One region of the Streptomyces sp. NPDC004266 genome, then DNA from elsewhere that is predicted to be linked to it. Evidence: riboswitches for the same ligand, from Rfam matches in the RefSeq annotation. Region 1 holds a riboswitch; each other region holds the start of a gene.
The links. Region 1 has a riboswitch for thiamine pyrophosphate ahead of thiO (glycine oxidase ThiO). Riboswitches for the same ligand answer to the same signal wherever they lie in the genome.
Positions count from the first base shown of each region.

Region 1 (9,465 bases):
CGCCGGCGCCGTAGGTCACGGAGACGAAGCTGGGGCCGACCGCCTCGACCCGGCGCATGGCGTTCCAGAGGACCTGCTCGCCCTTCTCGGTGCGGGGCGCGTAGAACTCGAAGGAGTACGACGTGTCACCGGCAGCGAGGATCTCGCGGACCGTGCGTGCACGGTCCGATCGGACGGAAGCGGTACCAAGGGCCATACCGGCAGGTTAGACGCGGTCCAGGGAACCGCGTACACCCCGTCCGAGTGGTGGACACCTTTTCGGACAGCTGTCGGACGGAGGTCGGACGGCCGCCGGACGGGGCCGGGCGCGCCGGGCCCCCGCGGGCGTGCGGCTCAGGCTTCGGCGCGCTCGCGGACGCGCTTGGCGAGGGCGGCCGTCGCGGCGGCCGGGTCGGCGGCCTCGGTGATGGCGCGGACGACGACGATCCGGCGGGCGCCCGCGTCCAGGACCTCGTCGAGGTTGGTCTCGTCGATGCCGCCGATGGCGAACCAGGGCCGGTCCTGGGCCAGCTCCGCCGCGTACCGCACGAGGCCGAGCCCCGGCGCGTACCGTCCGGGCTTGGTGGGGGTGGGCCAGCAGGGGCCGGTGCAGAAGTAGTCCACGCCCGGCTCGGCGGCGGCCGCGGCCACCTCGCTCTCGGCGTGGCAGGAGCGGCCGATCAGCACCTCGTCGCCGAGGATCGCGCGGGCCGCGGGGACGGGCAGGTCGCCCTGGCCGAGGTGGAGGACGTCGGAGCCGATGGCGTGGGCGACGTCGGCCCGGTCGTTCACCGCGAGGAGCCGGCCGTGCCGGCGGGCGGCGTCGGCGAAGACGGCGAGGTGCTCCAGCTCCTCACCGGCCTCCATGCCCTTGTCGCGGAGCTGCACGACGTCCACGCCGGAGGAGAGCACGGCGTCGAGGAAGTCCGGCAGGTCGCCCTGGCGCTTCCGGGCGTCGGTGCACAGGTAGAGCCGGGCGTCGGCGAGTCGCTCGCGAGGCGTGGACATGGGCGGGTTCCCCCCGTTCTCGTGCCGATGCCGCGGCGCCCGGCCCCTGAGGGGCGGGCGCCGCGACACCCGCTGGTGGTGTCTTCGGTGCGTGCGTACGTCGGCGCGGACGCGTCAGACGGCGAGCGCCTGGGCGCGGCGCTTCACCTCCGTGCCGCGGTTCTCGCCGAGCGCCTGCGCGGGCGTGCCCGGCAGGCTCTCGTCCGGAGTGAAGAGCCACTCCAGCATCTCTTCGTCGGTGAAGCCGTCGTCCCGCAGCAGCGTCAGGGTCCCGACCAGACCCTTGACGACCTTGTCGCCCTGGATGAAGGCGGCGGGCACGTACAGCGCGTTGTTCGGTCCGCGGCGCACGGCGATGAGCTGGCCCTCCTTGACCAGCTGCCGCACGCGCGTCACCTCGACATCGAGCATCTCCGCGATCTCGGGCAGGTTGAGCCAGGCGGGGACGAGAGCATCGATCTTTACGTCAATCTCGGTCACAGGACAAGCCTGCCATCCCGGACTGACAGCCGGTAGTCGGGCCCTACCGGGCTGCCGCCTTCAGGGGGACGGACGGGTCCGCCGCGCGCTCGGGGTCGACGGGCACGGCGGCCTCGATCAGCCTGCGGCCCTGGGCCAGGTCGCGCGGGCGGCCGACCGCGAGGAGGGCCACCGGCACGCCGGCCCGCAGCCAGAGCACGGACCAGGCCTCGTCGGCCGGGTCGCCGCGCCACAGCAGCTCGTCGGCGTCCGCGTGGTGTCCCGCGTACTGGACGAAGCGGCCGAACTGCTCGGACCAGAAGTACGGCACCGGGTCGTACGGCGCGTCGGCGGTGCCGGTGATCGCCGCGGCGACCGCGCGGGGCCCCTGGAGCGCGTTGTCCCAGTGGTGGACGAGGAGCCGCTCCCCGTAGCGGGCGGAGGGGAAGGAGGCGCAGTCGCCGACGGCGTACACATCGGGCAGGGAGGTGCGCAGCCGGTCGTCCGCGGTGACGGCGCCGCTCGGGTCGAGGGCGATGCCGGAGCCGGTGAGCCAGCCGGTGGCGGGGCGGGCGCCGATGCCGACGACGACGGCGTCGGCGGGCAGTTCGCGGCCGTCGGCGAGGACGACGCGGCCGGGCTCACCGGCCTCGACGGTGTCCACGCGCGCGTGGGTGAGGAGTTCGGCGCCGCTCGCCCCGTACCACTCGGCCATGGGGGCGGCGACCTCGGCGGGCAGCGCTCCCGCGAGGGGGCGGTCGGCGGCCTCGACGACGGTGACGGCGCAGCCCGCCTCGCGCGCGGCGGTGGCGAACTCGGCGCCGATCCAGCCGGCGCCGACGACCACGACGGAGTGGCGGCGCTCCAGGACGGGCCCGAGGCGCACGGCGTCGTCGAGGGTGCGCAGCAGGTGGACGCCGGGGACGCCGTCGGTGCCGGGCAGGGTGACGGGGTGGGCGCCGGTGGCGACGACCAGGGTGTCGTACGCGACGGGTCCGGCCTCGGTGTCGATCTCGTGGTCGGCGGCGCGCAGTCCGGTGACGTCCAGGCCGAGCCGGAGCTCGATGCCGAGGTCCTCGAAGTCGATCTCGAAGGCGGAGTCCTCGGCCTTGCCGAGGAGGATCGCCTTGGAGAGCGGCGGCCGGTCGTAGGGCTGGTGGGGTTCGGCCCCGATGAGGGTCACGGGGCCGGTGAAGCCCTGCTCGCGCAGGGCGACGGCGGTCTGGACGCCCGCCATTCCGGCGCCGACGATCACGACGTGCTGCTGGGCCTGCTTCTGCTCGCTCACCCGACCACCTTACGCATCTGACGGATCGTCAGGAAAGGAGGGGTGAGGGAGGGGTCTGTGGCCCGCCCGGCGGCGCGGGCTAGTCTGGCGGGCGTAAAGCACTCGCGGGAGCCCGGACGCACCGGGCTGAGAGGGAGGCTGGGACGGCCTCCGACCGTACGAACCTGATCCGGGTCATGCCGGCGAAGGGAGGGGCTGGACGCCCATGCGTTCTTCTCGTGTCCGTGTCTCCGACGTCCTCGTGGTCGGAGGCGGCGTCATCGGCCTGGTCACGGCCTGGCGGGCCGCGCAGCGCGGACTGCGCACCGCCGTCGTCGACCCGGACCCGGGCGGCGGGGCCGCGCGCGTCGCGGCCGGCATGCTCGCCGCCGTCACCGAACTCCACTACGGCGAGGAGACCCTGCTCGGGCTCAACCTCGCCTCCGCCGCGCGCTACCCCGGCTTCGTCGCCGAACTGGAGGAGGCCGCCGGCCACGACGTCGGCTACCGCGCCTGCGGCACCCTCGCCGTCGCCCTCGACGCCGACGACCGGGCCCACATGCGCGAACTGCACGCCCTGCAGACCCGCTGCGGGCTCGTCTCCGAATGGCTCAGCGGCCGTGAGTGCCGCCGGCTCGAATCCATGCTGGCACCCGGCGTCCGGGGCGGACTGCGGGTCGACGGCGACCACCAGGTCGACCCGCGCCGCCTGGCCGCCGCGCTCCTGCGCGCCTGCGAGCGGGCCGGGGTCGTCTTCCACCGGACCCTCGCGGAGCGGCTCACGGTCGTGCGGGACCGGGCGCGCGGCGCCGTGCTCGCCGACGGCGAGGAGCTGACGGCCGACCAGGTCGTCCTCGCCGCGGGCAGCCTCAGCGGGCGGTTCGCGGGCGTGCCCGACGAGGTGCTGCCGCCGGTCCGCCCCGTCAAGGGCCAGGTCCTCCGGCTGCGGGTGCCGCCCGCGTACGCCCCCTTCCTCTCCCGCACCGTCCGCGCCGTCGTCCGCGGCAGCCACGTCTACCTGGTGCCCCGCGAGAACGGCGAGCTCGTCGTCGGCGCCACCAGCGAGGAGCTCGGCTGGGACACCACGGTGACGGCGGGCGGGGTGTACGAGCTGCTGCGCGACGCCCACGAGCTCGTCCCGGGCATCACCGAGCTGCCGCTCACCGAGACGCGGGCCGGACTGCGCCCCGGCTCCCCCGACAACGCGCCGCTGCTCGGCCCCACCGACCTGCCCGGTCTGCACCTGGCCACCGGCCACTACCGCAACGGGGTGCTGCTCACCCCCGTCACCGGCGACGCCATGGCCGAGGCGCTGACCACCGGCGCCCTCCCCGACGAGGCACGCCCCTTCACCCCCCGACGTTTCTCCCCCGCACGACAGGAGCAGCCCGCATGAACGTGTCCGTGAACGGAGAGTCGCGTGAGCTCTCCGGTCCCCTCTCCCTGGACGCCCTCGTGGCGACCCTGACCACGGCCCCCTCGGGCGTCGCGGCGGCGCTCAACGAGACGGTCGTGCCGCGCGGCGAGTGGGCCACGACGCTGCTCGGCGAGGGCGACCGGGTGGAGGTCCTCACCGCGGTGCAGGGAGGCTGACCGGAATGTCCGACGACGTGTTCACCCTCGGCGGTACGGATTTCTCCTCCCGCCTCATCATGGGCACCGGCGGCGCCCCCAGCCTCGACGTCCTGGAACGCTCCCTCTCCGCCAGCGGTACGGAACTCACCACGGTCGCCATGCGGCGCCTGGACCCGACCGTCCAGGGCTCGGTCCTCTCCGTCCTGGAACGCCTCGGCATCCGGGTCCTGCCGAACACGGCGGGCTGCTACACGGCGGGCGAGGCCGTCCTCACCGCCCGCCTGGCCCGGGAGGCGCTCGGCACGAACTGGATCAAGCTGGAGGTCGTCGCCGACGAGCGCACCCTCCTGCCGGACGGCGAGGAGCTCCTGGCCGCGGCCGAGACCCTCGTCGACGACGGCTTCGTCGTCCTCCCCTACACCAACGACGATCCCGTCCTGGCCCGGAAGCTGGAGGACGCGGGCTGCGCGGCGATCATGCCGCTCGGCTCCCCCATCGGCTCCGGACTCGGCATCCGCAACCCGCACAACTTCCAGCTGATCGTCGAACGGGCCGAGGTCCCGGTGATCCTCGACGCGGGCGCGGGGACCGCCTCGGACGTGGCGCTCGCGATGGAACTGGGGTGCGCGGCGGTGATGCTGGCGTCGGCGGTGACGCGGGCGCAGGAGCCGGTGCTGATGGCCTCGGCGATGCGGCACGCGGTCTCGGCGGGGCGGCTGGCCTTTCGGGCGGGGCGCATTCCCCGGCGCCACTTCGCCTCCGCGTCCTCCCCGGCCACGGGCCGGGCCCACCTGGACCCGGAACGCCCAGCCTTCTGACCCACCCGGCCCCGCACCCCGTTGTGGGCAGGCGTTCCGCTGGGGCGGGACGACTGCCCACACGGCGGGTGGTCGGGGGCACCGCCCCGCGGGCGGGAGCCGGGGCGCCGCCCGGTCGGGCGCGTCACAGGTGCGCTGCAGTCCCGCCCCGACCGCACGAGCCCCCCGCCCCCGGCTCGTAGACTCGTCGCCGTGGACACGACCCTTCAGGACCCCCTCGTCGGGCGGCTGCTCGACGGCCGCTACCGCGTCGACGCGCGCATCGCCGTCGGCGGGATGGCCACCGTCTACCGGGCCGTCGACACCCGCCTCGACCGCGTCCTCGCGCTCAAGGTGATGCACCCGGCCCTCGCCGCCGACGCCGCCTTCGTCGAGCGGTTCATCCGCGAGGCGAAGTCCGTGGCCCGGCTCGCGCACCCGAACGTCGTCGGGGTCTTCGACCAGGGCGCCGAGGGCGCGTACGTCTACCTGGCGATGGAGTACGTCGCCGGCTGCACCCTCCGCGACGTCCTGCGCGAGCGCGGCGCCCTCTCGCCCCGTGCCGCGCTCGACATCCTGGAGCCGGTGCTCGCCGCGCTGGGCGCAGCGCACCGGGCGGGTTTCGTGCACCGGGACATGAAGCCGGAGAACGTCCTGATAGGGGACGACGGCCGGGTGAAGGTCGCCGACTTCGGTCTCGTGCGGGCCGTGGGCTCGGCGACGGCCACGACCGGCGCGGTCCTCGGCACGGTCTCGTACCTCGCGCCGGAGCAGATCGAGCACGGCACCGCCGACACCCGCGCCGACGTGTACGCCTGCGGTGTCGTCCTCTACGAGATGCTGACCGGCGGCAAGCCGCACTCCGGCGACACCCCGGCCCAGGTGCTCTACCAGCACCTGAACACCGACGTGCCCGCCCCCTCGGCGACCGTCCCCGGGCTCGCCCCGGAGCTGGACGAGCTGGTCGCGGCGGCCACGGCCCGCGATCCCGAGCTCCGTCCGCACGACGCCGTCGCCCTGCTCGGCCTGCTCCGGGAGGCCCGTGCGGGGCTCGGCGACGAGCAGCTGGACGCGGTGCCTCCGCTCGCGCGGTCCGGGGCCCGGGACACCGCAGAGGACCGGACGAGCGTGATCGCCCGTCCCGTACCCGCGGAAGCCGACGTCCTGCGCACCAACCGGCTGCCCGCCCCGGAGGCACCCCCCGCCGCCCGCCGCCTGCCCCCGCGCGGCCCCCTCCTCGTCGTCGTCGCCGTCCTGCTCGCCCTCGGCCTGGGCACCGGCGTCTGGTACATCGGTTCCGGCCAGTTCACCCGGGTCCCCGCCGTCCTCGGCCAGTCCGAGGCCGCCGCGACGAAGCGCCTCACCGACGCCGGTCTCGACGTCGGCACCACGAAGCGCGCCTTCAGCGACGTGTACGAGCGCGGCACGGTCATGGCCGTCGATCCGGCCCCCGGCGAGCGCGTCCGGGGCAACGGCACGGTCACCCTCACGCTCTCCCGCGGCCCGGAGACCGTGAAGGTGCCCAACCTCAAGGGCAAGCCGCTCGCGGAGGCCAAGCGCCTCCTGAAGCAGGAGGGCCTGGCGCCCGGGGTGATCACCGAGGAGTTCAGCGACTCCGTCGCACAGGGCTCCGTGACGGGCTCCGACCCCGAGCCGGGCACCGAGCGCAGCCCCGACTCGGCCGTCGCCCTGGTGGTCAGCAAGGGCTCCCCGATCGACGTCCCCGACGTCAGCGGCGAGACCGTCGCCGACGCCACGGCCGCCCTCCAGGAGGAGGGGCTCACCGTCCGGGTCGCCCCGGAGCGGATCAACTCCCCCGAGGCCGCCGGCACCGTCGCGGCCCAGTCCCTCGCCGGGGGCAGCCGGGCCGCCGAGGGCGACGTCATCACCCTCACCGTCTCCAAGGGGCCGAAGCCGGTCGAGGTCCCGGACGTGACGGACCGGTCGACCGCGGACGCGCGTGCGACCCTGGAGGACGCGGGCTTCGAGGTGGAGGTCAAGAAGTCCTTCCCCTATCTCGGCGACACGGTCGCGAGCCAGTCCGTGAAGGGCGGCGAGACCGCGCCCGAGGGCTCCACCATCACCATCACGATCAAGGGACTCTAGAAACCCATGCGCAACCCCGTCGGCGGCCACGTCCCCGTGGCCGGTGGCCTCGCCACGACCGGCCTCGGCTACGCCCGTGAGCTCGGCGCCGAGACCGTGCAGGTCTTCGTCGCCAATCCGCGCGGCTGGGCGACCCCGGTCGGAAACCCGGCCCAGGACGAACGCTTCCGGGCCGAGTGCGAGGCCGAGTCGATCTCGGCGTGGGTGCACGCCCCGTACCTGATCAACTTCGGCTCCCACACCGAGGCCACCGTGGAGAAGTCGGTGGAGTCGCTGCGGCACTCGCTGCGCCGGGGCCGGGAGATCGGCGCCAAGGGCGTGGTGGTGCACACCGGCTCGGCGACCGGCGGCCGGCCGCGCGAGGTGGCTCTCGCCCAGGTGCGGGAGCGGATGCTGCCGCTCCTCGACGAGCTGACGCACGAGGACGATCCGTACCTGCTCCTGGAGTCGACGGCGGGCCAGGGCTTCTCGCTCTGCTCGCGGACCTGGGACTTCGGCCCGTACTTCGACGCGCTCGACCACCACCCGAAGCTGGGCGTCTGCCTCGACACCTGTCACATCTTCGCGGCCGGCCACGACCTGGCGGGCCCGCACGGGGCGGCGCAGACGCTGGACCTGCTGGTGGACACGGTCGGCGAGGGGCGGCTGAAGCTGATCCACGCCAACGACTCGAAGGACGTCGTGGGCGCGCACAAGGACCGGCACGCGAACATCGGCGCGGGTCACATCGGCGAGGAGGCCTTCGGGAGACTCCTGCGGCACCCGGCCACCGAGAACGTGCCGTTGATCATCGAGACCCCGGGCGGCAAGGAGGGGCACGTCGCCGACATCGAGCTCCTGAAGAAGCTCCGCGAGCGCCGAGGTTGATCATCTCCCCTTGAGGAATACCCTAGGGGGGTATACGGTTCCTAGCGATGGCAGGAACCGTACACGAGGCTGGGGGCACCTCTCATGGAACACGAAGCGCACACACACCACGGTCATGAAGGCCACCAGGGTCACCAGGGCCCCGAAGGCCACGCAGGTCACGCCGGGCACTCCGGCCACGCAGACCACACCGGTCACGCGGGTCACACCAGCCACACCGACCACCAGAGCCACACCGGCCATGAGGGCCACGCCGACCATCACACCCCCGGCGGCGGCGTCTCCTGGGCCATGGCCGCCCAGGCCACCCTGCACTGCCTCACCGGCTGCGCCATCGGCGAGATCCTCGGCATGATCATCGGTACCGCCTTCGGCTGGGGCAACGTGCCGACGATGGTCCTCGCGATCGTCCTGGCCTTCTTCTTCGGCTACGCCCTCACCCTGCGCGGCATCCTGGCCGCCGGCGTCGACTTCAGGACGGCCTTCAAGGTCGCCCTCGCCGCCGACACCCTCTCCATCGCCGTCATGGAGATCATCGACAACGGCGTCATCGCCCTCTGGCCCGGCGCCATGGACGCGCACCTCGACGAGCCGCTCTTCTGGATCGTGCTCGCGATCTCGCTCGGCATCGCCTTCCTGCTGACCACTCCGGTCAACAAGTGGATGATCGGCCGCGGCAAGGGCCACGCGGTGGTCCACCGGTACCACCACTGAGCGGACGCCCCCGGCAGGCGGCCCGGAGCTCCTACAGCTCCGGGCCGTCCCCCGGTTCCTCCTGGTACGAGTAGCGCTGCTCCGTCCACGGATCACCGAGGTTGTGGTAGCCGCGCTCCTCCCAGAAGCCCCGGCGGTCGGCCGCCATGTACTCCACGCCCCGGACCCACTTGGGCCCCTTCCAGGCGTACAGGTGCGGGACGACGAGCCGCAGCGGGAAGCCGTGCTCGGCGGTGAGCAGCTCCCCGTCCTTGTGGGTGGCGAAGATCGTGCCGTCGGCGGCGAAGTCGGCGAGCCGCATGTTGGCGCTGTATCCGTACTCGGCCCAGACCATCACATGCGTCACATGGGGTGCGGGCGGGGCGAGCTCCAGGATCGTGCGGGCGGGGACACCACCCCATTCGGCCCCGAGCATGCTGAACTTCGTGACGCAGTGCAGATCGGCCACGACCGTGGAGAACGGGAGGGCCGAGAACTCCTCGTGGTTCCAGCACCGCTTGTCGCCGTCGGCGGTCGCCCCGAAGACGCGGAACTCCCAGCGGTCCGGCTTGAACTTGGGGACGGGCCCGTAATGGGTGACCGGCCAGCCGCGCTGCAGCCGCTGCCCCGGAGGCAGATCCGGCGGAGAGTCCGGCGAACGATCCGGCTGACCCGCTTCCCGGTGTACTCCGCTCTCCGGCTGACCCATGTCCT
Region 1 is NZ_JBIAMM010000001.1:674,478-683,942, reverse strand. Features, by position in the region: gene metF (methylenetetrahydrofolate reductase [NAD(P)H]) at 1-196, opposite strand, end outside; gene thiE (thiamine phosphate synthase) at 334-987, opposite strand; gene ACFYUZ_RS03055 (Rv2175c family DNA-binding protein) at 1,102-1,467, opposite strand; gene ACFYUZ_RS03050 (NAD(P)/FAD-dependent oxidoreductase) at 1,511-2,683, opposite strand; TPP riboswitch at 2,829-2,942, shown strand; gene thiO (glycine oxidase ThiO) at 2,940-4,109, shown strand; gene thiS (sulfur carrier protein ThiS) at 4,106-4,306, shown strand; gene ACFYUZ_RS03035 (thiazole synthase) at 4,312-5,106, shown strand; gene pknB (Stk1 family PASTA domain-containing Ser/Thr kinase) at 5,299-7,191, shown strand; gene ACFYUZ_RS03025 (deoxyribonuclease IV) at 7,198-8,058, shown strand; gene ACFYUZ_RS03020 (DUF4396 domain-containing protein) at 8,143-8,772, shown strand; gene ACFYUZ_RS03015 (sulfite oxidase-like oxidoreductase) at 8,804-9,460, opposite strand.

Region 2 (9,465 bases), on a different contig from region 1:
ACGCGGGCGAAGGCCGTCGGCGGGAGGCTCGGGCCATGACACCGAAGACGCTCCTGGCCACGTGGCCGTCCTGGGCGCGGTGCTGTGGAGCCGCGCGGCCCTGGCGCACCGGCGCCGGAGGCTCGGGACGTGCCCGTACTGCGGCGGGCGCGGCCACGGCGCCACGGGCGCGGAGAGCGCGCCCGCCACCCGCGCCGGTCTCGTCGCCGTCGCCGCCCTGGTCCCGTACACGGTCCTCAAGACGGCCTGGGCACTGGGCGTCACCCCCGGCCACACGGGCACCGGCCGCCCCGGCGCCGACCCCGAGTACACCAGCGACCTGGGCCTCTGGCTGTACGACCACGGGGTCGACGTCACCGCCGTCCTGGCCCTCCTCGGCATGGCCCTCGCGCTGGCGCTGACCCTCCCGTGGGGACGGCGGCTGCCCCGGCTGCCGCTGCTCGCGCTCGGCTGGACCGGGGCGGGCGCGCTCGCCCCGCTCGGCGCGTTCCTGGTGGCCCTGGGCGTCCTGGCCTGGACGGGCGCGATCGGCGTCGGCGCGGCGGACCACGCCCCCTGGGCGGTCGCCGTCGCCTACGGCGGCTTCTGCGGCTACGGGCTCGCGCTCGCCCGGGCCACCCGCGTGTACCAGCGGGCCACCCGTACCGTCTGCGAGCACTGCCGGCCGGTCACTTCCGCCAGTACAGGTGGTGCGTGACCTTCCCGCTCGGGCTGGGCACGACATCGCGGTGGAAGCGGTCGAGCAGCTCGTCGGGCGAGTCCCAGAGCTTCACCCCCGCCCCGAGCTTCACCGGCGACACCGCGACGTGCAGGGTGTCGACGAGGTCCGCGTCGAGGAACTCCCGGATGGTGGTGGCCCCGCCACCGAGGCGGACGTCCTTCCCCTGCGCCGCCTCCTTCGCCCGCGCGAGCGCCGTCGCCGGGTCCGCGTCGACGAAGTGGAACGTGGTGTCGGAGAGCGTGAACGACGGACGCGGGTGGTGGGTCAGCACGAACACCGGCGTGTGGAACGGCGGCTCGTCGCCCCACCAGCCCTTCCACTCCTCGTTCTCCCAGGGCCCGCGCTGGGGCCCGAACTTGTTGCGGCCCATGATCTCGGCCCCGATGTTCCGGTGGAAGTCCCGGGTCAGATAGTCGTCGAGGCCCCGGCTGCCCCCGGGATCGGTGCGGTTCGGCCAGCTCGCCGTGGCCCCCGCCCACGAGAACATCGCCGCGGGATCCGCGTGCCCGAACGGCCGTTCAAGGCTCTGGCCCTCCCCCGTACCGAATCCGTCGGACGAGACCATGAAGTTCTGCACCCTGAGCAACTGGCCCATGGCTGTTCCTCCCGCGTGGTCGACAGTGAGACGCCGTACGCACAGGAGACTCCCCCGACCCGGAAAACTCATCGCCCCGCGCTACGGAACCTCGTCCCCCAGCACCACCACGTCCTCCGCCCGGAACTCCACGCCCACCCCGGCGCCCTCCTCAGGCGCCTCCCGGAGCGGAAGCTCGGCCTCCAGCGCCGGCCCCTCGGGCGGGCGGAGCCGTACGACGACCTGGCTGCCCCGGAAGGTCCTGGACTCCACCGTCCAGGCGGGGCCGTCCTCCACGAGCCGCACCCCGCCCGGACGGACGAGGAGCCGCCGCTCCCCCTCCGGCGAGCCGTCCGGGACCGGCACCTTCCCCCACACCGTCTGCGCGACCGTGCCGGTCACCCGCGCCGCCACCACGTTGTCGAAGCCCAGGAACCGCGCCACGAACTCCGAGGCGGGCCGCCGCCACACCTCGGCCGGCGCGCCCGACTGGGCGATCCGCCCGTCCCGCATGACCACGAGCCGGTCGGCGAGGGCGAAGGCCTCGCCCTGGTCGTGGGTGACGGCGAGGACCGTCGTCCCGAGCCGCCCGAAGAGCTGCCGCAGCTCCACCACGAGCCGCTCCCGCAGACCCCGGTCGAGCTGGCCGAGCGGTTCGTCGAGCATCAGCAGCCGGGGCCGGGGCGCGAGCGCGCGGGCGAGCGCCACCCGCTGCTGCTCGCCGCCGGACAGCGCGGCGACGGACCGCCGCTCGGCGCCGGGGAGGCCGACGAGGTCGAGCAGCTCCCGCACGCGCTCGGCCCGTTCGGCCTTCCCGGCGCCCCGCATGCGCAGGCCGAAGGAGACGTTGCCGCCGACGTCCCGCTGCGGGAAGAGCTGGTGGTCCTGGAACATCAGGCCGACGCCCCGCCGGTGCACCGGCACCCCGGCCTGGTCGGCGCCGCCGAGCAGCACCCGGCCGCCGTCGAGCGACTGGAGCCCCGCGACGGCCCGCAGCAGCGTGGACTTGCCGCTGCCGCTCGGGCCGAGCACGCACACGATCTCGTGCTCGGCGACGTCCAGGTCCACGGCGTCGAGCACGGCCCGCTCCCCGAACCGTACGGTCGCGTCCTCGATCGACAGCATCAGAACTCCCCGGAGGTCCGGTCGGTGCGGAGCCGTTCGAGCAGCAGCAGGGACACCGCGCACACCACCATCAGAATCGTCGAGAGGGCCATCGCCTGGCCGTAGTTGAGCTCGCCGGGCCGACCGAGCAGCCGGGCCACCGCCACCGGGAGCGTCGGGCTGTCGGGCCGGGCGATGAAGACGGTCGCCCCGAACTCTCCGAGCGACACCGCGAAGGCGAACCCGGCCGCGATGAGCAGCGCCCGCCGCACCAGCGGCAGGTCCACCTCCCGCCAGGCCCGCCACGGCGAGGCGCCGAGCACGGCCGCCGCCTCCCGCAGCCGCTCGTCCACGGCGCGCAGGACCGGCAGCATCGTCCGTACGACGAAGGGGACGCCGACCAGGGCCTGGGCGAGCGGTACGAGGATCCAGACGGCCCGCAGGTCGAGCGGCGGCTCGTCGAGGGTGATGAGGAAGCCGAAGCCGACGGTGACGGCGGAGACCCCGAGCGGCAGCATCAGCAGCGCGTCGAAGCCCCGGGTGAGGCGCCCGGCCCGCCGGGTGAGGGCCGCCGCCGCGAGCCCGCCGATCAGCACCGCGATGGCGGTGGCGGCCACCGCGTACCGCAGCGAGTTCCCGATCGCCTCCAGCGGCGGGACGAGGAAGGTCCCGGACTCGTCGAGCGAGCCGAGCGCCCGGTAGTAGCCGAGCCCGTACCCGTGCGGTCCGGCGAAGGAGCGCTCCACGAGGACGCCCAGCGGCAGGAGGATCAGCAGCGCCACCGAGAGGAGGACGCCGCCGAGCAGCGCCCACTGCCCGGCGCCGCGCGGCCGGCGCGCGGTCCGCTCCGGCGCCACGAGCCGCAGGGCGGTCTCCCGCCGCCGCACCGTCCAGGCGTGGACGCCCAGGATCGCGCCGACCGCCGCGAACTGGACGAGCGTGAGCACGGCCGCCGTCGGCAGGTCGAGCAGCCGGGCGGTCTGCCGGTAGATCTCGGCCTCCAGCGTGGAGTACGCGTCCCCGCCGAGGATCTGCACGACGCCGAAGGAGGTGAAGGTGAAGAGGAAGACCATCAGGGCGGCCGCCGCCACCGCCGGCACGAGCGCGGGCAGCGTCACCGTCCGCCAGGCCGTCCAGCGGGAGGCGCCGAGGACCCGGGCGGCCTCCTCCTGGCGCGGGTCGAGCTGCGACCAGAGGCCGCCGACGGTCCGGACGACGACCGCGTAGTTGAAGAAGACGTGCGCGAGGAGGATCGCCCACACGCTGGTGTCGAGCCGCAGCCCCCACAGCTCGTCGGTGAGCCCGCCCCGGCCGACGAGCGCCAGGAACGCCGTGCCGACGAGGACGGTCGGCAGCACGAACGGCACCGTGACGACGGCCCGCAGCACGCTCTTGCCGGGGAAGTCGAAGCGGGCGAAGACGTACGCCCCGGGCAGCGCCACCAGGAGGGTGAGCCCGGTGGAGGCGAGCGCCTGCCAGACGGTGAAGCCGAGCACGTCGAGGATGTCCGGCCGGCTCAGCGTCTCGCCGATCCGGCCGAACCGCCAGGCGCCGTCGGGGCGGAGTCCCCGGTCCACGATGGACACGACGGGCCAGGCGAAGAAGACCCCGAAGAACGCGACGGGCAGGGCCATCAGCCCCAGCCTCGTCGCGCTCCCCCGGAGGTCGCGGGTCACTTCAGGACGAGCGACGACCACTGCTGGATCCACGGGTCACGCTTCTCGGCGATCTTCTCGGGCGCCATGGTCTCCGGCTTCTCGATCACCACGCCGTGCTTGGTGAACAGCTCCGGCAGGGCCGCGTCCTTCGCCACCGGGTTGACGAACATCTGGAGCGGCATGTCCTCCTGGAACTTCTTGGAGATCAGGAAGTCGATCAGCGCCTTGCCGCCCTCGGGGTTCTTCGCGCCGTTCAGCAGGCCGGCGAACTCGGTCTGCCGGAAGCAGGTGCCGGTGGAGACGCCGGTGGGCGCCACCTTCGGCTGCGGCTCGCCGTACAGCACCTCGACCGGGGGGCTGGAGGCGTACGACACGACCAGCGGCCGGTCGCCCTTGGCCTGCTTGCCGCCGGCCGAGCCGGAGAACTCCTGGTTGTAGGCGAGCTCCCAGCTGTCGACGGTCTTCACGCCGTTGGCCTTGAGCTTCTTCCAGTAGTCCTGCCAGCCCTCGTCGCCGTACTTCGCGGCCGTGCCGAGGAGGAAGCCCAGGCCCGGGGAGGACCGCTCGGGGTTCTCCACCACCAGCAGGTCCTTGTACGCCGGCTTCGCGAGGTCGTCGAAGGTGACCGGCGGCGCCAGCTTCTTGTCCGCGAAGTACTTCTTGTCGTAGTTGACGCAGATGTCGCCGGAGTCGATCGGGGTGACCCGGTGCTCCTTGTCGAGCCGGTACGCGGCCGGGACCCGGTCCAGGCCCTTCGCCTCGTACGGGACGAAGATCCCGTTGTCGAGGGCGCGGGACAGCAGCGTGTTGTCGACGCCGAAGAAGACGTCGCCCTGCGGGGAGCCCTTGGTCAGGATCTCCTTGTTGACGGCCTCGCCCGCGTCGCCGCTCTTCAGCACCTTGACGGTGAAGCCGGTCTGCCGGGTGAAGTCCGCCAGCACCTCCTTGGAGGCGTTGAAGGAGTCGTGGCTCACCAGCGTCACCGTCTTCGGCGCGGGCTGGTCGGTCTTGCCGGCCGCGCCCCGCACGTCGTCGGTGCCGCACGCGGCCAGGCCGGTGACGCCGAGCGCCGCGACGATCGCGGCGGCAGCGGCCTTCTTGATGCTCACTGGTTTTCCTCCTGGGTGTGACCAGGAAGAGACGCGGCCCTGCCCACGTCCGGCGGACGCGGGCAGGGCGCAACAGCTTGAGTTACGACCGAACTTCCTACCCAGAATGACCTGGGCGAGGTTCAGAGGGTCTGCGGTCTACGGTTACCGCACTCTCAGCGCTGTGGCGCTCCCCTGTCGGAATATGGAGATGTGTTCGAGCTCAGACTACAAGGTCAGCGCTCGGCGGCCGCGAGCTGTCCACAGGCGCCGTCGATCTCCTGGCCGCGGGTGTCCCGCACGGTCACCGGCACGCCGTGGCGGGCGATCGCCTCGACGAAGGCCTTCTCGTCCTCCGGGCGGGACGCCGTCCACTTCGAACCGGGCGTCGGGTTCAGCGGGATCAGGTTGACGTGGACCCGCTTGCCCTTGAGCAGCCTGCCGAGCAGGTCGCCGCGCCAGGCCTGGTCGTTGATGTCCCGGATGAGGGCGTACTCGATGGAGATCCGGCGCCCGGACTTCTCCGCGTACTCCCAGGCCGCGTCGAGGACCTCGCGGACCTTCCAGCGGGTGTTGACCGGCACCAGGGTGTCGCGCAGCTCGTCGTCCGGGGCGTGCAGCGAGACCGCGAGACGGCACTTGAAGCCCTCGTCGGCGAAGCGCAGCATCGCGGGCACGAGGCCGACGGTGGAGACGGTGATGCCGCGCTGCGAGAGCCCGAGGCCGTCCGGCTCGGGGTCCGTCAGCCTGCGGATCGCCCCGACCACGCGCTTGTAGTTGGCGAGCGGCTCGCCCATGCCCATGAAGACGATGTTGGAGAGCCGCGCCGGTCCCCCGGGCACCTCCCCGTCCCGCAGGGACCGCATGCCGTCCACGATCTGGTGCACGATCTCGGCGGTCGACAGGTTCCGGTCGAGCCCCGCCTGCCCGGTCGCGCAGAACGGGCAGTTCATGCCGCAGCCGGCCTGCGAGGAGATGCACATGGTCACCCGGTCCGGGTAGCGCATGAGCACCGACTCCACGAGCGTGCCGTCGTGCAGCCGCCACAGGGTCTTGCGGGTGGTGTCGTCGTCGCACGAGATGTGCCGCACCACGGACATCAGGTCGGGCAGCAGCTCCCCGGCCAGCTTCTCCCGCGAGGCGGCCGGGATGTCGGTCCACTCGGCGGGGTCGTGCGCGTACCGCGCGAAGTAGTGCGTGGACAGCTGCTTGGCGCGGAAGGGCTTCTCGCCGATCGCGGCGACGGCCTCCTTCCGCTCGGCGGGCGAGAGGTCGGCCAGGTGCCGCGGCGGCTTCTTGGCTCCGCGGGGGGCGACGAAAGTGAGTTCTCCGGGCTTGGGCATGGTGGTACCAGTGTCGCAGACGTACGGGGAAGGGCCCGCCGTCGACCGGACGGCGGGCCCTTCCCCGTGAAATCGCCGATCAGGCCGTTCCGACGAACAGTGCCAGCAGCAGCCACACCACCGGCGCCGTCGGCAGCAGCGAGTCCAGCCGGTCCATGATGCCGCCGTGGCCCGGCAGCAGCGTGCCCATGTCCTTGATGCCCAGGTCGCGCTTGATCATGGACTCGCCGAGGTCGCCGAGCGTCGCGCTCGCCGCCACCGCCAGGCCGAGGATCAGACCCTGCCACCAGGCGCCCTCGTCGATCATGAACTCCATGCACAGCGCGCCCGCCGCCATCGCGAACGTCACCGCGCCGACCAGACCCTCCCGGGTCTTGCCGGGGCTGATCCGCGGGGCCAGCTTGTGCTTGCCGAAGCGCCAGCCGATCGCGTACGCCCCGGTGTCGCTGACCACGGTCAGGATCAGGAAGGTCAGCACCCGCTGCGCCCCGTCGTCCGCGGTCAGCAGCAGCGCCACGAAGGTCGCAAGGAACGGCACGTAGAACGCGGCGAAGACCCCCGCCGTGACGTCCTTCAGATAGCCCTCGGGCGGCTCCGTCATCCGCCAGACGAGCACCGCGAGCGCCGTCAGGGCCATCGCCACCCAGGCGCCCTCGGGGCCCCGGACGTAGCCGGCGACGACCATCGCCGCGCCGCCGACCGCGAGCGGGACCAGCGGAGCCTTGATCGCCTTGCGTTCCTGGAGGCGGGAGACGAGCTCCCACAGGCCGACGACCACGGCGACCGCTATCACCCCGACGAACGCCGGCTTCCAGATGAACAGCGACGCGATGATGACGGCACCGAGACCGACCCCGACCCCTATGGCCGCGCCCAGGTCGCGGCCCGCGCTCTTCTTCTGCCGTGGCTCCGGCGGCGGAGGCGGGGTGGGGCTGGACATGGGCTCCTGCGGGTGCTCGTGCGGCGTCTCGTCACGGAACAGGGGACCGCTCGGGTGAGCGGCCCCCCGGTCGTGACCGTCCTGGAATCCGCCGGCGGGAACGTCGGGCACGATGGGCATGGGCCGAGTCTGCGCCGCCTGATGCCGATCGTATGCGGGACCCGCCGGGGCGGGCCCCTGGTCGGGTCCCCCACGGCCGGAACCGGCCGGGGCCCCCCAGGAAGAGTCGTTCATCAGACCTCGAGCAGCTCGGCTTCCTTGTGCTTGAGCAGCTCGTCCACCTGCGCGACGTACTTCGCGGTGGTGTCGTCGAGCTCCTTCTCGGCGCGGCGGCCCTCGTCCTCGCCGACCTCGCCGTCCTTGACGAGCTTGTCGATGGTCTCCTTGGCCTTGCGGCGCACCGAGCGGATCGAGATCTTCGAGTCCTCGGCCTTGCCCTTGGCGACCTTGATGTACTCCCGGCGGCGCTCCTCGGTCAGCTCGGGGAACACCACCCGGATGATGTTGCCGTCGTTGCTCGGGTTGACCCCGAGGTCCGAGTCCCGGATGGCCTGCTCGATGTTGCGCAGGGCGCTCTTGTCGAACGGCGTCACCACGGCCATGCGCGGCTCCGGGACGGAGAAGGACGCCAGCTGGTTGATGGGGGTGATGGCACCGTAGTAGTCGGCCACGATCTTGTTGAACATCGCCGGGTGCGCACGGCCGGTGCGGATCGCGGCGAAGTCCTCCTTGGCGACCACGACGGCCTTCTCCATCTTCTCCTCGGCCTCGAGGAGGGTCTCTTCGATCACCACTTGCTCCTGCGTGTCGTCGCGTTGTGTCCTGCACGGTGTACGACCGGCAGGGCTCTGTCCATCCCCTTGCGGGGCGGTTCCCCGGTTCGGGTCAGGCCCGGGTGCCCTGGTCGCTCACGAGCGTGCCGATCTTCTCACCCTTCACCGCGCGAGCGATATTGCCCTCGGTGAGCAGTTCGAAGACGAGGATCGGGAGGTTGTTGTCCCGGCACAGGGTGATGGCGGTGGCGTCGGCGACCTTGAGGTCGCGGGAGATCACCTCGCCGTATTCGAGGGCGTCGAACTTGACCGCGTCGGGGTTGGCCTTCGGGTCGGAGTCGTAGACGCCGTCCACGCCGTTCTTGCCCATGAGCAGGGCCTCGGCGTCGATCTCCAGGGCGCGCTGGGCGGCGGTGGTGTCCGTGGAGAAGTACGGCATGCCCATGCCCGCACCGAAGATGACCACGCGGCCCTTCTCCAGGTGGCGCACGGCGCGCAGCGGGATGTACGGCTCGGCGACCTGGCCCATGGTGATGGCGGTCTGGACGCGGGAGTCGATGCCCTCCTTCTCCAGGAAGTCCTGGAGGGCGAGGCAGTTCATCACCGTGCCGAGCATGCCCATGTAGTCGGAACGGGCCCGGTCCATGCCGCGCTGCTGGAGCTCGGCACCGCGGAAGAAGTTGCCTCCGCCGATCACGATCGCGATCTCCGCGCCGTCGCGGACGACGGCCGCGATCTCACGCGCGATGGCGTGCACGACGTCGGGGTCGACGCCCAGGCCGGTGCCGCCGGAGAAGGCTTCTCCGGACAGCTTCAGCATGTAGCGGCCGACCTTCTTGCCGTTGTTGTCGTCGCCCTGTACGGCGCCCTGGTTCATGGAGATCTCCTCGTGCACATACGAAGGAGGCCATTGCCTTGGGTCCTCTCGGTATCCCGTACGGCAATGGCCTCCTCGTCAGATCTGCGGTCGTCCTGCGCGTGCGCGGCCGACTGCTTCAGACCCTACCGGGGTCCGGTGTCCGTCGCTGTTCGCGTACGGACTCAGATGCCGACCTTGATGCGGGTGAAGCGCTTCAGGGTGACACCGGCCTCGTCCAGGACCTTCTGGACGGACTTCTTGTTGTCCAGGGCGTACGGCTGGCCGAGCAGCGTGGCGTCCTTGAAGAAGCCGTTGACGCGACCCTCGACGATCTTGGCGATCGCGGCCTCGGGCTTGCCCTCGGCGCGGGTGGTCTCCTCGGCGATGCGACGCTCGGACTCGACG
Region 2 is NZ_JBIAMM010000010.1:268,228-277,692, reverse strand. Features, by position in the region: gene ACFYUZ_RS24595 (hypothetical protein) at 62-697, shown strand; gene ACFYUZ_RS24590 (dihydrofolate reductase family protein) at 669-1,316, opposite strand; gene ACFYUZ_RS24585 (ABC transporter ATP-binding protein) at 1,398-2,420, opposite strand; gene ACFYUZ_RS24580 (ABC transporter permease) at 2,420-4,033, opposite strand; gene ACFYUZ_RS24575 (thiamine ABC transporter substrate binding subunit) at 4,072-5,166, opposite strand; TPP riboswitch at 5,243-5,352, opposite strand; gene rlmN (23S rRNA (adenine(2503)-C(2))-methyltransferase RlmN) at 5,382-6,488, opposite strand; gene ACFYUZ_RS24565 (phosphatidate cytidylyltransferase) at 6,568-7,662, opposite strand; gene frr (ribosome recycling factor) at 7,662-8,219, opposite strand; gene pyrH (UMP kinase) at 8,314-9,078, opposite strand; gene tsf (translation elongation factor Ts) at 9,243-9,465, opposite strand, start outside.
Region 2: another riboswitch for thiamine pyrophosphate. It lies ahead of ACFYUZ_RS24575 (thiamine ABC transporter substrate binding subunit); the one in region 1 lies ahead of thiO (glycine oxidase ThiO).

Region 3 (9,465 bases), on a different contig from region 1:
GTACACCCGCCTGTCCACCACCGCGTACCTCAACTGGTGCGAACGGGTGGGCCAGGACCCCGTCTACGAGGCCTATCCGGCGCACGACCCGTGCGCGGGCGCCGTCGCGGCCGACCGGCTGCTCGCCCGCCCGGACCGGCCCGACGCCGTGTACGGCCTCTTCGACCCCAACGGAACCGACCTCCTCGCGGCCGCCCGCCGCTACGGACTGCGCGTCCCGGACGACCTGCTGCTGGTCTGCTGCAGCGAGTCGACCGTCTACGCCACCACCGAACCGCCCATCACCACGCTCTCGCTCAAGCCGCGCCGGATCGGCACGGCCGTCGTCCAGCTCCTCATCGACGCCATCGAAGGGATCGACACCGACGGTCCGGTCGAACGGGTGATACCGACCGAACTCATCGTCCGCACCTCCTCACAGCGGCGTTCGCCACGCACCACCGTCAGCCCGCCACGCTCACCGGCAAAGGACTGACCCCACGGGCGGCGGCCCGTCGAACCCGCCGCCATCCGAACCGCCGTCCCCGTCCCTGCCCGTGGGCGGGGACGGGGAAACCGATCGCCGCACCGGGTTCACCCCTGGACTGGACCTTCACAATTCGGGCGAAACAATCGGAGAACCCGGAGTGAACCCGGATTCACCACCCCTGGTGCGTCACACGGAAGGGCCCTCATTCCTATGATGGGCGGACGACACCGCGGACCACCCCGACCAGGCCGGTCCGCGATGTGCAGGGCATCGCGACGGTGGTGGAGGGGTCGATGACTCAGGGGGCCGGTCAGGAGCCCGTGGTGCGCACGGCGACATTGCGTGACTTCCGCGTACCGCCGTACGCCCGCGTGCCCGTGCAGGGCCACGCCGCCGAGCCGCCGTCCCCGGAGAAACCGCCGACGGCCCCGCCGGGCGAGCCCGCTCCGGGCGAGCGCCCGGCTCCCCCCGCGTACCCGGCGTCCGCCGAACCCCTCCCCCCGGTCGCCCCCTCCCCGGTCGAGGCCGTCCCGGTGCCGACCCCGCCGGTCGAGGCCCTCCCGGCCGAGGCGCCCCCGGGCGCGCCCGCCACCCCTCCGCAGGCCGCCCCGCCCGCCGCACAGCTCCCGGCCACGCCGCAGGCACCCGCGCCCGCCGCACCTCTTCCGGCCGCCGCGCCGCAGGCACCCGTGCCCGCCACGCCGCCGACGGCCCCCATGCCCGCCGATCCGACCCTCCACCTGGGGCACCGCCTCGCCCCGGCGTACGCCGCCCCGGCCGGCTCCTCCATCGTCTCCGTCGCCACCGGCCACCCGGGCAACGCCTTCCCCGGGAGCGAGCCGCCCGAGGGGTACACCCCGACCGAGCGCGACCTCCCCGTCATCAACCGCGGCGACACCGTCCAGGTCCCCGTCGCCCCCGAACCGGCCCCCGCCCCGGAGCCCGCGAACGGCGACGGACCCGGCCCCCTCTACGTCGTCGGCGACGTCCACGGCTACCTCGACGAGCTCCTCGCCGCCCTGCGCGCCCAGGGCCTCATCGACGAGAACGGCGGCTGGTCCGCGGGCAACGCCCGGCTCTGGTTCCTCGGCGACTTCACCGACCGCGGCCCCGACGGCATCGGCGTCATCGACCTCGTCATGCGCCTCTCCGCCGAGGCCGCCGCCGCCGGCGGCTACTGCAAGGCCCTCATGGGCAACCACGAGCTGCTGCTGATCGGCGCCAAGCGCTTCGGCGACACCCCCGTCAACTCCGGCGCGGGCACCGCCACCTTCCAGGCCGCCTGGCTGCTCAACGGCGGCCAGAAGCACGACATGGACCGGCTCCAGGACGTCCACCTCCAGTGGATGTCCCGGCTCGACGCCGTGGTGCGCGAGGACGACCACCTCCTCGTGCACTCCGACACCACCGCGTACCTCGAATACGGCCAGACCATCGAGGACGTCAACGACACGGTCCACGAGATCCTCAACCGGAACGACGCCGACGAGGTCTGGGACGTCTTCCGGAAGTTCACCAAGCGCTTCGCGTTCCGCGACGACGGCGGCCCTCAGGCCGTCCAGGAACTGCTCGCCACCTACGGCGGCCGCCGGATCGTGCACGGCCACAGCCCCATCCCGTACCTCCTCGGCCAGGTCGGCGCCGAGGACGGCGAGGACAGCGCGGGCCCGGTCGTCGACGGACCGCACGTGTACGCCGACGGTCTCGCGATCGCCATGGACGGCGGAGTGACCATGGCCGGAAAGCTACTGGTCGTCCAACTCCCCCTGAACGGCTGACGCATAACGCTGCGCATCCGGGGAAGTCGATTTCCGGAAAGACCCTGTCAGGCCGTGGTGTCGCCGCAATACCATCGGGTCATCCGTAGCAGGCTCTCCTCCGTTTCCGCCCGACCGGCCGCTTCCCACGGCTGATCCGGGCCTACGGCGCATCGGGGGATGCACATGAACGTGGCTCCGCACCTGCTGACCGAGGACCGCGCCGAGTACGAGCGGGTCCTCGACGACGCACTGAGCACCGCCCACGCACGTCCGGATCTCGCCGGAATCGGAACGAGGCTCACGGTCGTGCAGCTGCGCGCCATGACGATGAACGCGACAGCGCTCATCACCACCGCCGCGGCCCTGGAGTACGACCACTTCGTGAAGGTCCGCGAGCAGAACCGGGCGGCCCTCGGGACCCGGACGCCCCCGGCGGAACCGGGCGCGGACACCGGTGCGGGCGCCGGCGTCGTCGCCGTCGTCACCGTGCTGCTGCCCGTCCTCGCGGGCACCGCCGCCGCGATATTCCTGCTGGTCGGCGGGGTCCTGCACGCCCTCGCGCCCACCCTGGCGTTCGGCGAGACCCTGCTGACGGCAGGCCTCGTCTTCGCCGCCCTCGCCGCCGCCGGCCTGCTCTCCGCGGGCGTCGGCCTCCTCGTGACCGCCCTGCGCAACCGGCCGGCCGCGGCGGACGGGGCCGCCGCGGCCGACGACGAACTCTCCCTCGCCAGGGAGGCCTGGCGCCGCGCCCTCCTGGAGCGCGGCATCCTCCCCTTCCTCCGCGACGCCCTCGCCGCCGCGGCGCCCCCGGATCCGGCGGCGCCGGACCCGGCGGCGCCGGACCCGGCGGCGCCCTGAGGAACGGCGGGCCGGGGGCCGCCCGATCAGCCGTTCCTCACTGCCGGGCCGTCAGCACCACGCCGAGCCATCGTGGCTCGCAGTCACATCCAGGCCGTACTCCATGGCATTCGCCCGAGGCTCCCCCTCCATGTCGTAGGAGCTCGGGAACCACACCGACAGATAAGCGGTGACGGTTCCGTACGGCTTGGAGAAACACAGGCCGTCATCGCGCCTGTCATGGTCCGGCTGCCATCCGCCCTTCGCCGCCATGGCACGGTAGAAGGCGAGCAAATCCTCACGGGCACCCATGTGCTCATAGTGCTGACCGGCGGCGGCGAAGCCGTCGTCCTCGTCACAATCCGAGTAGCGCTCGCCCGACTTCCGTGCATCCGGCGGGCGGACATCGAGGATGGCGAACGTCGCCAGCTCGTCTGCCAGCTCCTCGTCCCTGAAGGTGCAGCCGTAGAGCCCCCCGGAGACGGCCCAGACACCAGTCACGCCACAACCCGCCAGGACGGTGAGACCCAGCAGCCCAGACACGATCGCCTTCCGAACCTTCATGACGCGGAGCCTAGCGATCACCTCCAGGTACGCGGCATCAGGCAGAGCGACCAGCGGGCCGGCGGGCGACAGGGCCCGGACCGGTGACGACGCGCTGCTCTGGGAGGCCCCTTCCCCTCCCGGAGCGGCGCGCTCGTCGGTCTGCCCGGTGTCAGTCCGCCAGCGGCAGGTAGACCCGGTTGCCCGAAGCCGCGAACTCCTTCGACTTCTCCGCCATGCCGGCCTCGATCTCCTGCTGCGTACCGCCGTGCTCACGCCGGATGTCCTGGGAGATCTTCATCGAGCAGAACTTCGGGCCGCACATCGAGCAGAAGTGCGCGGTCTTCGCGGGCTCCGCCGGCAGCGTCTCGTCGTGGAACTCGCGCGCGGTGTCCGGGTCGAGCGCCAGGTTGAACTGGTCCTCCCAGCGGAACTCGAACCGCGCGTCCGAGAGCGCGTCGTCCCACTCCTGCGCGCCCGGGTGACCCTTGGCCAGGTCCGCCGCGTGCGCCGCGATCTTGTACGTGATGACGCCGGTCTTCACGTCGTCGCGGTTCGGCAGGCCCAGGTGCTCCTTGGGCGTGACGTAGCAGAGCATCGCCGTGCCCCACCAGGCGATCATCGCGGCACCGATGCCGGAGGTGATGTGGTCGTACGCGGGCGCGACGTCGGTGGTCAGCGGGCCGAGCGTGTAGAACGGCGCCTCCTCGCAGATCTCCTGCTGGAGGTCGATGTTCTCCTTGATCTTGTGCATCGGGACGTGCCCGGGGCCCTCGATCATCGTCTGCACGTTGTGCCGCTTGGCGATCGTGTTGAGCTCGCCGAGGGTCTTCAGCTCGGCGAACTGCGCCTCGTCGTTGGCGTCCGCGATCGAGCCGGGGCGCAGGCCGTCGCCGAGCGAGTACGTGACGTCGTACGCCGCCAGGATCTCGCAGAGCTCCTCGAAGTTCGTGTAGAGGAAGTTCTCCTTGTGGTGCGCGAGGCACCAGGCGGCCATGATCGAGCCGCCGCGCGAGACGATGCCGGTCTTGCGGCGCGCGGTGAGCGGCACGTACGGCAGGAGCACGCCGGCGTGCACCGTCATGTAGTCGACGCCCTGCTCGGCCTGCTCGATGACCGTGTCCTTGTAGATCTCCCAGGTCAGCTCCTCGGCCCTGCCGTCGACCTTCTCCAGGGCCTGGTAGAGCGGCACGGTGCCGATCGGCACGGGGGAGTTGCGCAGCACCCACTCGCGGGTGGTGTGGATGTTGCGGCCGGTGGACAGGTCCATGACCGTGTCGGCGCCCCACTTGGTCGCCCAGGTCATCTTCTCCACCTCCTCCTCGATGGAGGAGGTGACGGCGGAGTTGCCGATGTTGGCGTTGACCTTCACCAGGAACCGCTTGCCGATGATCATCGGCTCGATCTCCGGGTGGTTCACGTTCGCCGGCAGCACGGCGCGGCCCGCGGCGATCTCCTCCCGCACGACCTCGGGGGAGACGTTCTCGCGGATCGCGACGTACTCCATCTCCGGGGTGATCTCGCCCCGGCGGGCGTACGCGAGCTGGGTCACCGCCTGGCCGTCGCGGCCGCGGCGCGGCAGGCGGGGGCGGCCGGGGAAGACGGCGTCGAGGTTCTTCAGCCCACCGCCGCGCGGGGAGGTGTGCTTGATGCCGTCGTCCTCGGGGCGGACCGGGCGGCCCGCGTACTCCTCGGTGTCGCCGCGCGCGATGATCCAGTTCTCGCGCAGCGGCGGAAGGCCCCGCCGGACATCGGTGTCGATGGCGGGGTCGGTGTACGGACCGGACGTGTCGTACAGCGTGACGTCCTTGCCGTTGGTGAGGTGCACCTGGCGGACGGGCACCCGGAGGTCGGGGCGCGATCCCTGGACGTACCCCTTGTGCCAGCCCGGCGTGCGCTCCTGCCCGTCGGCCTGGTTCTGGTCGGAGGCAGGCGTGCGTGCATCCTGAATGGTCATGAGACCGATCTCCCTACGCCGGCATTACCCGGTAACAGGTTCGGCGGTCGGCGCAGCCTCTTCCCGTACGCGCGTACGGTGATCAGCGCCCTCTCAGCCCGGTGCTCCGAGCTCCCGCGTGTGCAAAGGTGCCACCACGCTAGCGCCCTCCCTGGCGTGCTGAACAGTGGGCCCCCGTCGTTCTTGCGATGATCGGCCGGTGACTTCCCCCCAGCAGCCCCTCGAGCCACACCACGACGCCCACGACCCCGGACACGGACACGGAGCCGGATCCGGACACGGTCACGGATCCGGAGGAGGGCACGGACACAGCCACAGCCATGGACCCGCCGCCCCGGTCTCGCGGCATCTGCGCAAGGTCATCGCCGCGATCCTGATCCCCTTCGCCACCGCCGTCCTCGTCGGACTCGCGGTCCTGTGGCCGGGCGGCACCCCGGCGCACGAGCGCACCGGCGTGGGCTTCGACCGGCAGACCCAGCAGGGCCAGGTCGTCTCCGTCGAGCACGTCGACTGCAAGACCGTGAACGCCGCTCAGGTCCCGCCGACCGGCGACACCTCCACGCCGGAGGGGCGCGAGGCCGTCGACGCCCGGCAGGGGCAGTGCGAGAAGGCGACGGTCGAGGTCACCAGCGGTCCGGACAAGGGACGCAGGTTCGTCGAGATCGTGCAGCCGGACGCGCCGCGCCAACTGCACGAGGGGCAGGGCGTGGTGGTGGCGTACGCCCCCGACGCCCCGCACGACCTGCAGTACTCGGTGACCGACGTGAACCGCAAGGTGCCGCTGGCGCTGCTCGCCGGCATCTTCGCCGTCGCGGTCGTGGTGGTCGGCCGGATGAGGGGAGTGATGGCGCTCGTCGCACTCGCCGTGAGCTTCCTCATCCTCACCTACTTCATCCTGCCGGCGATCCTGGAGGGGTCGAACCCGCTGGTCGTCGCGGTGGTCGGATCGAGCGCGATCATGCTGATCGCGCTCTACATGTGCCACGGGCTCTCGGCCCGCACCTCGGTCGCCGTGCTCGGCACGCTGATCTCGCTGCTGCTGATCGGTCTGCTCGGCTCGCTCTTCATCGGCTGGACGGCGCTCAGCGGCAACACCGACGACTACACCGGCCTGATCCACGGTCTGTACCCGGAGATCGACATGTCCGGCCTGCTGCTCGCCGGGATCATCATCGGTTCGCTCGGCGTGCTCGACGACGTGACGGTCACTCAGACGTCGGCGGTCTGGGAGCTGCACCAGGCAGATCCGGGCATGGGGCCGCGCGGCCTGTACCGGGCAGGGATCCGGATCGGCCGCGACCACATCGCCTCGGTCGTGAACACGCTGGTGCTGGCGTACGCGGGTGCCGCCCTGCCGCTGCTGCTGCTCTTCTCCATCGCCCAGAGCAGCATGGGCACGGTGGCCAACAGCGAACTGGTCGCCGAGGAGATCGTCCGGACCCTGGTCGGCTCGATCGGTCTGGTGGCGTCCGTTCCGGTCACCACGGCGCTCGCGGCCCTGGTGGTCTCCGCCGACCGTCCGGCGTCCGGGGGCGGGAAGCCGGCGGTGGTACGGGGAGGTCGGCGCCGCCGCGCCAAGTGAACCGCCGTCCTGGGGGATCGGGCCGGATCAGGCGGGGTCGGCTCGCGCGGGGCCGGCTCAGGCGGGGCCGGCGTTCTCTTCGGCCAGGATCCGGCCCAGTGCGGCCTCCAGGTGGTCCTCGAAGTCGCCGAGGGTCCGTTCCTGGCCGAGCGGAACCAGCTTGTCCGTTCGGTCGAGGAAGGCGACCAGCGGCGGCGCGCTGGCACGGAACAGCGCGCGATCGCCGCCCACCTGGAGTCGGATGGAGACGTCCGAGAGCCGCTCGGGCTCCGTCGGGGCGATGTGCACGTCGCCGTCCCCGCTCGGCCGGTTGATCCCGTCGAGCAGCAGTTCCCTCCCGAACGCCCAGGTCACAGGGGCGTCTCCGGGAAGGTGGAAGGTCATCCGCACCGCGTAGGGATCCCGGGTCTCATACCGGAGTTCGACCGGGATCTTGAAGGAGAGCTCCTCGGAGACGAGGAAGCTCATCAGGACCTCGGCCTGAACCGACTCTCGCATCGTGTACCCCGCAGTAGATGAAGCAGTTGTGTGAACACAGGGGCTGAAAGCTGTGACCTAAACGGCCAGGAATGATCCCCCATGGCCCTCTTGACGCAATCGTGCTGTAAGCACTAGCAGATCACAAGGAGTGATTTTTCAGATACTGATAGAGAGCGCGAGGGAACCGAAGAGCCTTCCGATCTCTTTGCGTAGTCGTTCCACTGCGGGGAGCAACCGTTCTTCCTGGTGAAGAGGGAGGGAAATCGCCACCGCGGCCGCCATGGAGCCCGCGGTGACGGGGATTGCGGCACAGACCGTGCCCAGCGCATATTCCTGCCGCTCCACCAGGGGCTCCATTCGCCCCAAACCATCCAAACGCTCCAAAAGGACACGGCGATTACGCACCGTGTACGGAGTGATGGCCTCCACCGGGTGGCGGTCGAGGTGGTCTTGACGAGATTTCAGATCGAGTTGACTCAGCAGGCACTGCCCGATCGCATGGGCGTGCGCGGTCTCGCGGAAGTCGGCCCATTCCTCCACCGCGGGGGCGGAGGGGGTGTCGGCGACGGCGACGAGCTCGATCTCGCCTTCGCGGTAGAAGGCGAAGTAGATGGGTACACCGATCTCGTCCCGCCAGCGGGCAAGGGAGTCTTCGATCTTGATGCGACGATTCTGCACAGCTCCGCCGCCGGCCAGTCGGACGGCGGCGTCGCCCAGGACGAACACACCCTTGTCACGGCGCAGATAGCCCTCGTGCGTCAGGGTGCGGAGCAGGTGGTAGGTGGTGGGCAGCGGAAGGCCCGTCTCGCGGGCGAGCTGTTTCGCGGGGGCGCCCTCCGCGTGGGAGGCCACGGCCTCCAGGAGTCTCAGCGCCCGCTGCACCGATCCGATCAGGGTAGGCGCTGCCGTCTGCGTAGCCATGGCCAAAGGTCACCCCCAGGCGTGAGGACGGGTGCAGTGCACCCGCCCGCGGGGGCCGCCCCCGCGCGCCCGCCGGGCCTGGGAAACCGCTGGTCAGTATGGAGGTCTACGCCTGTAGTCCCCATCGCGGCGGAGAGATTCCACTCTAGTGGCAGCCCCGGGGCCCATACCCTGTTCGGCCAGGGCGTTCCCCCGCCCGGGCTAACGCCCTCCACCGCCCCCTGGCGATCAGCAGCTTGTGCTACCAGTCCTCGCGCGACCTGGCGGAGGAGCTGAACTTCCGCACGACGTAGACCAGTCCGGCGACGAGGGCCACGAAGAGCAGCACCTTGAAGAGCAGACCGACCACGAAGGTGAGGACGCTGGTGATCAGCCCGCCGAAGACGAGCAGGGCGAGAACGGGTATGGCGACCCACTTCACCCACCAGGGCATCCCCGCGAGAATCTCCCGTACGGCCATCGTCCCTACCTCGCTCTCGAAGAACCGCGCACTCCGCGCCGAACACCCTCAAGGCTAGGGGCGGGAGGCAGCCCGTGGGGGCCCCGCGGCCCCCGCTCTCCCCTGATCCGCCCCCTAGGGGCTCGGCCCCCGTGCCCGGAGCCCCCTCAGGGTTCCGGTTCGGCCCGCCCGTCGGCGCCGGCCCTCCGGGTCCGGCTCGGCCCCGCCCCCGCTCGCCCCCCGCGCCCGCTCAGCCCTCCGGCGGCGAGAAGACCACCATGACCCGCAGGTCCTCGCTGATGTGGTGGAACCGGTGCTCCACCCCGGCCGGCACGTAGACCACGCTGCCGCGCGCCACCTGGGTCGTCTCCGTCCCGACCGTGATCGCCGCCCGCCCGCTGACCACGAAGTACACCTCGTCCTGGCCGTGCGGCTGCTGCGGATCGAGTTCCCCGGCATCGAGCGCGTACAGGCCCA
Region 3 is NZ_JBIAMM010000002.1:473,984-483,448, reverse strand. Features, by position in the region: gene ACFYUZ_RS06985 (LacI family DNA-binding transcriptional regulator) at 1-475, shown strand, start outside; gene ACFYUZ_RS06980 (metallophosphoesterase) at 763-2,247, shown strand; gene ACFYUZ_RS06975 (hypothetical protein) at 2,413-3,087, shown strand; gene ACFYUZ_RS06970 (hypothetical protein) at 3,139-3,630, opposite strand; gene thiC (phosphomethylpyrimidine synthase ThiC) at 3,782-5,566, opposite strand; TPP riboswitch at 5,560-5,694, opposite strand; gene ACFYUZ_RS06960 (YibE/F family protein) at 5,766-7,148, shown strand; gene ACFYUZ_RS06955 (SsgA family sporulation/cell division regulator) at 7,206-7,646, opposite strand; gene ACFYUZ_RS06950 (IclR family transcriptional regulator) at 7,785-8,549, opposite strand; gene ACFYUZ_RS06945 (DUF5326 family protein) at 8,791-9,009, opposite strand; gene ACFYUZ_RS06940 (cupin domain-containing protein) at 9,239-9,465, opposite strand, start outside.
Region 3: another riboswitch for thiamine pyrophosphate. It lies ahead of thiC (phosphomethylpyrimidine synthase ThiC); the one in region 1 lies ahead of thiO (glycine oxidase ThiO).